One region of the Cytobacillus sp. T106 genome, then DNA from elsewhere that is predicted to be linked to it. Evidence: riboswitches for the same ligand, from Rfam matches in the RefSeq annotation. Region 1 holds a riboswitch; the other holds the start of a gene.
What was found. A riboswitch is a leader RNA that binds a small molecule or an ion and turns the genes downstream of it on or off. The one in region 1 is predicted to bind cyclic di-GMP.
Positions count from the first base shown of each region.

Region 1 (4,212 bases):
ATGGCAAAAAAACGGGGGTTCAAACCCTGTATTCATTTTACTATAATTGGTAAATGGGGCTTTTATAATGATTTTGAATAAAAAATGTGATCCACCTCGTTTAATTGTTGAAAGGGGGATAAAAATGAAAGCCGGCAAAATTTCAGAGAGATATCCCGAGGGGAAAGAGGAAGCATTACTAGCAGAATTAATGGCCGAATTCGGCACCGAACTGACGTATCTTGCCTATTCATACGTGAAAAACAGCGAGGATGCAAAGGACATCATACAAAATGTATTTGTTACAGCATATAGGCATTTAAATGAAGTCCAGGAAAATTACGTTAAGTCCTGGCTTTATAGGGTGACGATAAATAAATGCAAGGATCATTTGAAAAGTTCGCTTGTCAGAAGGGTGGTTCCATTTGGGTTGCCCATTGAAAAGAAAGAATCTGAGCCTTCTTTGGAAACGAGCATTATTGATAAGGAGTTTTCAAGCTCGGTGAGAAAAGCAGTTTTTAAATTGAAGCTAAAATATCGGGAAGTGGTATTCATGAGATACTTTCAGGATCTCAGCATAAGCGAAATAGCTTCCGTCCTTAAGCTTCCGGAAGCGACCGTACGTACAAGGCTAAGAAGAGCAAATGAGCAAATGGGACAGATTTTGAAAAAGGAGGGTTTCATTTATGAATAATCCTGATAAAAAAATCAATAGGATTTATTCAAAGCAAGAACAGGAAAAACTGAAATTTTCTTCTGAGGATCAGAAGATTGTGTTTTCCAAGATACAAAACGGCAGTATCGAGCGCAAGAAAAAAGCCAGCTTTACAATTATTGCTGCTTCTATTATGACGCCTGTCCTTTTGGCTGTAATCCTTTTATCCCTTCTGCAGACACCGCTTAAGCCGCATATCACATCGGCACTTCCATTCTTAGAAAGCTTGCTGAAAGAACATGGAGATGAAGGACAGAAAAAAGCCTTAAAAGAGTATGAGCCCCAGCAGATCAATCAATCAGCTGAAAGCAATGGCATTAAGATTACAATGAATGAGGTTTTCTTTGATGGGGCAAGGATTTCTGCTTCATATGCTATCGAGAATCAGAATGAGGACAATGCTAAAGACTTGGACTTCTTTTCATATAACATGAAGATAGACGGTGGAAATGCTGGGGATATTGGATTCTCAGGAGGAAAAATCATAGAAAGAGAAGGAAATAAGATTAATAAAATTGTTAACATCGATATTGAAAAAGAGCTTCCTGAAACCTTTACTTTTGAACTCAGCATTGATGAACTAATTAATACGGAGGATATGGAAAGCGATACTATAAAAGGCAGCTGGAGTTTCTCGTTCCCGATTAAAAGGATCGGAGAAATTTATCAACTTGAGCCATCTGTGGCGCGTGTGAGTAGTTTTGGCGATATCAGAATAAAGAAAATGACTTTCTCACCAAGCGGGATGCTGATTGATGTTGAGACAAAGCAGCCTCAAGATGCAATTCAAGAAACAGGAGTTATTGCCTATAGAGTTTATGATGATAAAGGTAAGCTGTTGACACAATTAAATAATTCGGGTTCATCGTACAAATATGAATCGGGCATAGGGACACGTGTATCGAGCATCTTATATGCTCCTGTGGACAGCATCCCAAAATATCTAACAGTCAAACCATATATTAGCTTGAAGTTCTGGAAAGAAGAGCCGAAGAAAAACATAATAAGTATTACTGAAAATCTCCCTATTTTTCTGCCCCAAGGAGAAAATGGCGGAATCCTAATTAATGAAATTGTAGAGAAAAAAGGAGAAGTTTGGGTTAAATATGATGTAAAGGGAGATTTTGTACCAGAAAGGAAAAAGAACTTTTCTCTGATCAATGGAAAGGAAAGAAGCAAGGAGACTTCTGTAGAGCAAGAAGGTGACAGGGACAGTGCCAAGCGGAAAAACCAGCTTATGAAATTTAAAATTCCATATAATGAAAATCTTCATTTCATAGCTATCGATGAAAGCCCGGAATGGATTAAGGATTGGGAGCTGAAGATCCCTATTAAAAAGGAAGATTTAAAAAAGCTGAATGGCTCTGAATAAAAGGGGAAACCTCTGAATGCTATATTGGACATTCAGAGGTTTTTTTATAAAACTTAGTATTATTTGAATAGATGAACTTTAAATTCAAACTAAAACAATCTGCCTCAATGACGATAAAAGACATTGTGGGTAATTATAATCACGACTATATGCTCATTCTGACAAAGGCAAACCTGCTGAAAGGCAGGGACGCAAAGCTATGGGTCTAAGGCTCCCCCATTGGAGTTATGACTGCCAGGCCGCCGGATTAGCCTCAATATACAGATGGCTGTTCCTGCTTTTTCGGATGGCCATCTTTTTTTGCTTTACCGGTATACATGCAATGCAGCTATATATTCTTTTACCCGAAAATAAACACAGTGAAGGAGAAAAAGAACATGCAGCCAAGAAAATTAATTATCATCGTTGCTGTTATGCTGACGATCATCGCAGCGGGCAGCTATCAATGGCTTCAGGCTGACCAGCCTGCAGAAGCTAAAGGAAAGGACAGCCATCAAGCACTATCAAAGCCATTTGAAGTGGCGTCCGTCCAATTCAATCCCATTCTGAATGAAAGGGATAAAAACGTAGAAGAACTTCTTAAAGTAACAGAAGAAGCCTTCAAGAATGGCGCAAGGCTGGTGGTTGCTCCTGAAATGGCGACGACGGGCTATTATTATGCTGACCGCAAAGCGATTGAGCCATTTGTGGACACGATTCCTGGAAAGACGACCGATGCTTTTGCCAAGCTGGCCAAGAAATATGATTCTTATGTTGTATTTGGCATGCCGGAAGTAGACAAGGAGACAGATCTTTACTATAATGCTGCCGCTCTTGTCGGTCCTGAAGGCTATGTAGGCAAATACCGCAAAACGCAAATGTGGGAAACGGAAATGCACTGGGGAGCATGGGGCGACCTGGGAGTGCCTGTTTTTGATACAAAGCTTGGAAAAATAGCCATCAATGTTTGTATGGATTCTGCCTACTGGGAGACTGCAAGATTAGCAGGGGCGAAGGGTGCAGATATCCTGGCATTCCCGACTAACTCATCAGCACAGGCTATTTCTGCCCTGCCTGCTCGGGCCCAGCAGAACGGCATGTATGTGGTAAGTGCCAATCGTTCTAATACAGAGAACGGCTTCCATATGGTCGGCGGCAGCGCCATCTGGTCTCCGGAAGGCAAAAAGCTTGCTGAAGCCGCTGTAGTCATGGATCCAAGCGAGGACATTAATGAAACAACGATTACGTATGCGACTATCGATCCGAAAGAGTATGATAACCGCAATAAAGAGTATTTGAAGGAAAGAAGACCGGAGCTTTACAAAGATCTGATGCTGAAAGTCGCTCCTTGGGACTATACGAAAACAGCAGAACCGAAGGATGTTACGGCAGCTGCTCTGCAGTATGAGCCTGTAGTTGGCAATAAAGAGGCCAATAGGGAAAAGGTTGCGAGTTTGATCATGGATGCTAAGAAGAAGAACGAGGACTTGAACCTTGTTGTCCTTCCTGAGCTGTCTGCAACAGGACCTGTCCAGGGACTGGATAAAAAAGAGATTGAAAAGCTGGCCGAAAAGGCTGACGGTGAGACAGCACAATTCATGGCTGCTCTTGCAGAAGAGTTCAACATATCGATTATCTACGGATTTGTTGAAAAAGAAGACGGCAAGCTCTATAACTCAGCTGCACTAGTATCTGAGGATGGTGAGACTGCCGGTAAATATCAAAAGACACATTTAAGCAAGAATGATAAAAAGTGGGCAAAGGCAGGAAATGATCTGCCTGTGTTCGAGACTCCGGCATTAGGTAAAGTCGGGATCCTCATCGGCGAGGATGCTGTCTATCCGGAAGCGTCCGGAGTGCTGGCAGCCAATCGTGCTGATATCATTGCCATTCCATCTGCGTGGAATGGACAATACGGCGGCGATATGGAAATCGAAAAACGCTTATCAGCCAATCCTTATCCGGACGGCTCAATGGTGACATGGGATGCAGTGGCAATCGGAGCCCAGGCTTATACAGTTGCAGCCAACTATACAGGAACAGAAGCTAACTATTTAGGCCGCAGCAGCCTTTATACACTTGATCCGCTATATGCACTTGACCAGCCTATGGCCGCTTCAGCTGACAGTGAAGAAGCTTTCATCGTTTCCTTCAGGACGGTGCAGCC
Region 1 covers NZ_JBEUMK010000002.1:475,925-480,136, forward strand. Annotated here, with positions in the region: gene ABU165_RS06710 (sigma-70 family RNA polymerase sigma factor) at 68-673, shown strand; gene ABU165_RS06715 (DUF4179 domain-containing protein) at 666-2,066, shown strand; cyclic di-GMP riboswitch class I at 2,223-2,313, shown strand; gene ABU165_RS06720 (nitrilase-related carbon-nitrogen hydrolase) at 2,444-4,212, shown strand, end outside.

Region 2 (4,212 bases), on a different contig from region 1:
TCTCTTTCGGAAAAATATTGACGCCGCCTGAAATGATCATATCCTTCTTACGGTCGACGACCCAGATATAGCCGTCCTCGTCATACCTGGCCATATCGCCGGAATAGAGCCAGCCATCCTTGATCGTTTCCGCTGTTTTTTCGGAATCCTTATAATACCCCTTCATCACGCCTTCGCCCTTCAGAAGGATTTCGCCAGCCTCGCCCGGCTCGACTGGATTGCCTTCTTCATCGGCAATCATCATTTCCGTTCCAAGCGCCGCTCTCTTCCCGATGCTCCCTGCCTTCTGTCCATGCTCGCCAGCCAGCAGCAGGGTCCCGCTCGGACCGGCCTCTGTCAGTCCATACACACAATAAAGGCTGTCCGTTTTCAGCCGCTCCTTCACCAGCCTGACTTCCTTTTCCCCAAGCGGAGCCCCGCCGTATACCCAATACTCCATTGAAGACAAATCATATTTTTCGATATCAGGCTGCTTGGCTGTGAAAAGATAGGCAACCGGCGCACCGAAGAAATGAGTCGCTTTTTCCGACGAGATTAGCTTTAACAGAATCTCTGGTGTAAAAACCGGCGCAAGAATATGGGCTGCCCCCACATAAGTGCCTGCAATCAGGAACAGATGAAGCGGCGCCGAGTGGCTCAGCGGCATCAAATGGAGCATGCGGCTTTCCGGCTGCATGGACATTTCCACCGCCATCATGATCGCTGATGAAAGAATATTGCGATGAGTGAACAGCACCCCCTTCGGACTTCCGGTCGTCCCTGATGTATAAAGGATCGCGGCCTCGTCATCCTCCATCAAAGGAATTCCCGCATCCATATCCCGGCCGCCCGTCACCAGCTCTTCAAAACTGGCCCATCCAGCCGCTGCTGCACCTGTCTTCACACACTCGAGACCAGCCCTTTCATTCAGGGTTCCCGTCTGTTCAAGCAGCATTTCATGGGCAAATAAAGCTCTCGCTCCGCTATGTTCGAGGATATAACCCAATTCCGAGGCCGTCAGCCGGCTGTTCACCGGGACAATCAGCGCACCAATCCTAATCGCCGCGAAATACGTAACCACAAATTCCGAAACATTTGGCATGAAAAGCAGAATTCTATCTCCTTTCTCATAGCCCCTCGTCCTCAATGCATCTGCCAGCTTATTGACCCTGCTGTTCAGCTCTTTATAAGACAGCCTCTCCTCCCCGGAAATGACAGCCTCCCTGTTTGGATATTTCCTTCCGTTCCTCGCCAGCAATTCAGATACGTTCATATATGATCCCCCTTTTCGTTCAGCCTTTTTTCAAATTGGTCCAGCATCTTTTCCATTTCTTCTTTTAAAAAAAGCAGCTCCTCGATGCGGGCGTTCACCTCCTTTACTCTGTCCCTGCCATACTCGACCGTCCGCTCCAGCTGTTTCCGCCCTGAACGGTCCTGGTCAAAGAGCACGATCATTTCTTTTATTTCATCCAGCTTAAATCCGAAGCGCTTGCCCCGGAAAATCAGCTTCAGGCGGATATAATCCTTTTTGGCAAAAATTCTTCTTCCATTTTCATTTCTATTAGGGCATAATAAGCCAAGCTCTTCATAATATCTGATGGTCCTGGTGCTGACATCGAAAGCCTTTGCCAGCTCAGAAATGGTGTATTCCACACTATCACCTAAATTCTTTAACTATTCTGACACCAATATAACATTTACGTTAACGTAAAGTTCAAGTCTTCAGCGGATTCAGTTTCTATTAAGAAAAATTTGATTTTTTCGTCTGGACTCTTAGGAAAAGATATTACAATTGTGTTAAAATGAAATATAGTGATTGAACAAATCGTTCTTAATAAATAACTCTTCGATCAAATAACTTCTGGATAAAAGGTGTGTGGAACAATGATTGGCGAACGTGTAAAAAGACTGCGTCAGGAGAGAAAGATGTCATTATCAGAGCTCGCTGAACAGGCAGGCGTAGCAAAATCCTACCTAAGCTCCCTGGAAAGAAATCTTCAGACGAATCCTTCCATTCAATTTTTAGAAAAAATTTCTGCTGTTCTTCATGTTCCGGTTGATACACTGATCCTGGACCAGCCCAATAAAGAAGAATTGGATTCTGAATGGATGAACATCGTCAAAGAAGCAATGGATTCCGGCATCTCAAAGGACCAGTTCCGCGAATTCCTCGAATTCAATAAATGGAGGATCAATCAAAAAAAATAACTGCTCCGAGGCTGTTATACAAAAAAGGACAACCAGTCATCAAGCTTGACAGCCTCCGTAACCTCCAATGTCCCCGCAAAATAAAAAAGCATTTCTCCTGCAGAGAAACACTTAGCTTTCTATATTCTGTTGTTAGTTTTCAGCCGTTATCCGCTATCAGATCCACTGCCGGCTGGCCGGCAAGAAAGTTAAGTATATCTTCTTTTTTCAGGCCAATATTCTTTGCTTCAGCAATTAGTGCTACCCATTCCAAGTCCAATTCCTGCAAATTATTTTTCATAACCCTTCTCTTCCCCCTAAAATACATTTCGTATTCCAGGCAATCCAGCCGTCCTGGCGCCTCATCCGACTTTACTATCGATAAGCGCGGTAGACCTGTGACTTTGCGTCCCCATCTTTCAACAGGTTTGCCTTTTTCTGCTCACTCCTGCTTTTTTCATATCCTCTTAAGACTACTATAAAAGTTTTCCCAGCATTTGCGTGTTGTATTTTGTCAAATTCTTCAAATTATTTTAAGATATTATTCGACAAAATGAAGGATAATTGGATAGATTTAGAAATCTTCCGGAAACCCATAAGACTTCTGGCCCGGTAAATCTGAGGGTATAGTGTAAGATTTTTGCTCATTCCGTCGACAGCTTTTAGGTAGGCCTTATTTCCTCTATCTATTTAACGGCCCTTCCCTTATAGCTCTCCATCTTCCTCTTAAAAGGCACCACCTTCACCGGCAGCTGCTCAAATGTAAACGCATCAAAAAAGGGAAACAGCGTCAGATCATTGCCGCACACCGGACAGAGCCATTCGCCTATTTCACTGCTGCTGTAGGATGGGCGGTGGCATTTAGGGCAGTTTTTTCGGTACATGGGATTTCCTCCTTAAAGAACAGGCCTTGAATAGCATTCCAAGGCCCTGTTAATGGTCTTTCCTGATTCTGTGGTATCTTACTGCCAATAATATGCCGCCTGCCCCCAGCAAAATGCCTCCGAGAAGCATGAAATTATATGTGTTGGTTGCCGTGTCAGGGAGAATATTTTCTCTGATTTCTGGTGTAACAGTTATACCATCACCTGGATTGCTGCCTGGATTTCCGCTTGCCGGTTCATCGGGATTATCGCTTGGGTCTCCACTGTCATCATTCGGATCTTCGGATGGATTGTCTTCACCTGGGTCCTCAGTCTCCCCATCACCTGGATCCTCGCCATTATCACCGTCGTCTGGATTATCTTCGCCTGGAGGGTCTTCATCGCCCGGATTCTCTCCTGGATCTTCATCGCCCGGATCCTCACCATCACCAGGGTCGTCCTCTCCTGGCGGATCTCCATCATCAGGTGGATCTCCTCCTCCTGGCGGATCTCCACCTCCATCAAGTGCTTCTGCTACAAAAAAAATCTCCACCTCTGCAGAAGAGTTTTGAAAAGCATTCCCAAGTTCATACGGCATCATTACTTGGAAAAATAAAGTTTCTGTTTGGCCCTTTTTTAGCGGCCTTGGTGTGAAGCCTTTGAAATCTTTTAATTTTCCTTCGTAAAGAATGGTGCTATCTTTCTTTACCAGCAGCTCCAATTCTTCAAATAAGCCTTTGACAGACTTCTTTTCGCCGATGATGGAACTGTATTTGAAATCCTGTTTTCCATTATTAATGATGGTAATATCGCGCGGCATCCAGTCACCGGGCTTCAAATCCCCTACATGAAAAAAATAGCCGTTCAGGTTTGTATGGATGTCAATTTCCTTATCTTCTGCAAAAGCTTTATAAGTGGGAGATAGCGTAAGAATAAGTAGAGTTAGTATCATAAAAATTGCTTTTGGTTTTGCCAGCTTAAATCGGTTTATCATGGCATTACCTCACTGATTGGTTATTTAGGAAAAGGCGGGATAGAGAGCCATCCCGCCTTTTTTCTGGTTAAAATTATTTTGCTTCGCCAGCGCCTTGCTCTGCATTGAATGTCCATTTAAGCTCTAGAGAGTCGCCTTGGAATTCATTTTGATCCTGGCCATTATCTACAAACTCATATTGGACATACA
Region 2 covers NZ_JBEUMK010000009.1:88,808-93,019, forward strand. Annotated here, with positions in the region: gene ABU165_RS16310 (class I adenylate-forming enzyme family protein) at 1-1,252, opposite strand, end outside; gene ABU165_RS16315 (MerR family transcriptional regulator) at 1,249-1,632, opposite strand; gene ABU165_RS16320 (helix-turn-helix domain-containing protein) at 1,864-2,187, shown strand; gene ABU165_RS16325 (anti-repressor SinI family protein) at 2,327-2,467, opposite strand; cyclic di-GMP riboswitch class I at 2,503-2,609, opposite strand; gene ABU165_RS16330 (hypothetical protein) at 2,853-3,050, opposite strand; gene ABU165_RS16335 (LPXTG cell wall anchor domain-containing protein) at 3,100-4,023, opposite strand; gene ABU165_RS16340 (CalY family protein) at 4,097-4,212, opposite strand, start outside.
Region 2: it holds a riboswitch for cyclic di-GMP, as region 1 does, so the genes downstream of both, ABU165_RS16325 (anti-repressor SinI family protein) here and ABU165_RS06720 (nitrilase-related carbon-nitrogen hydrolase) in region 1, are expected to answer to the same signal.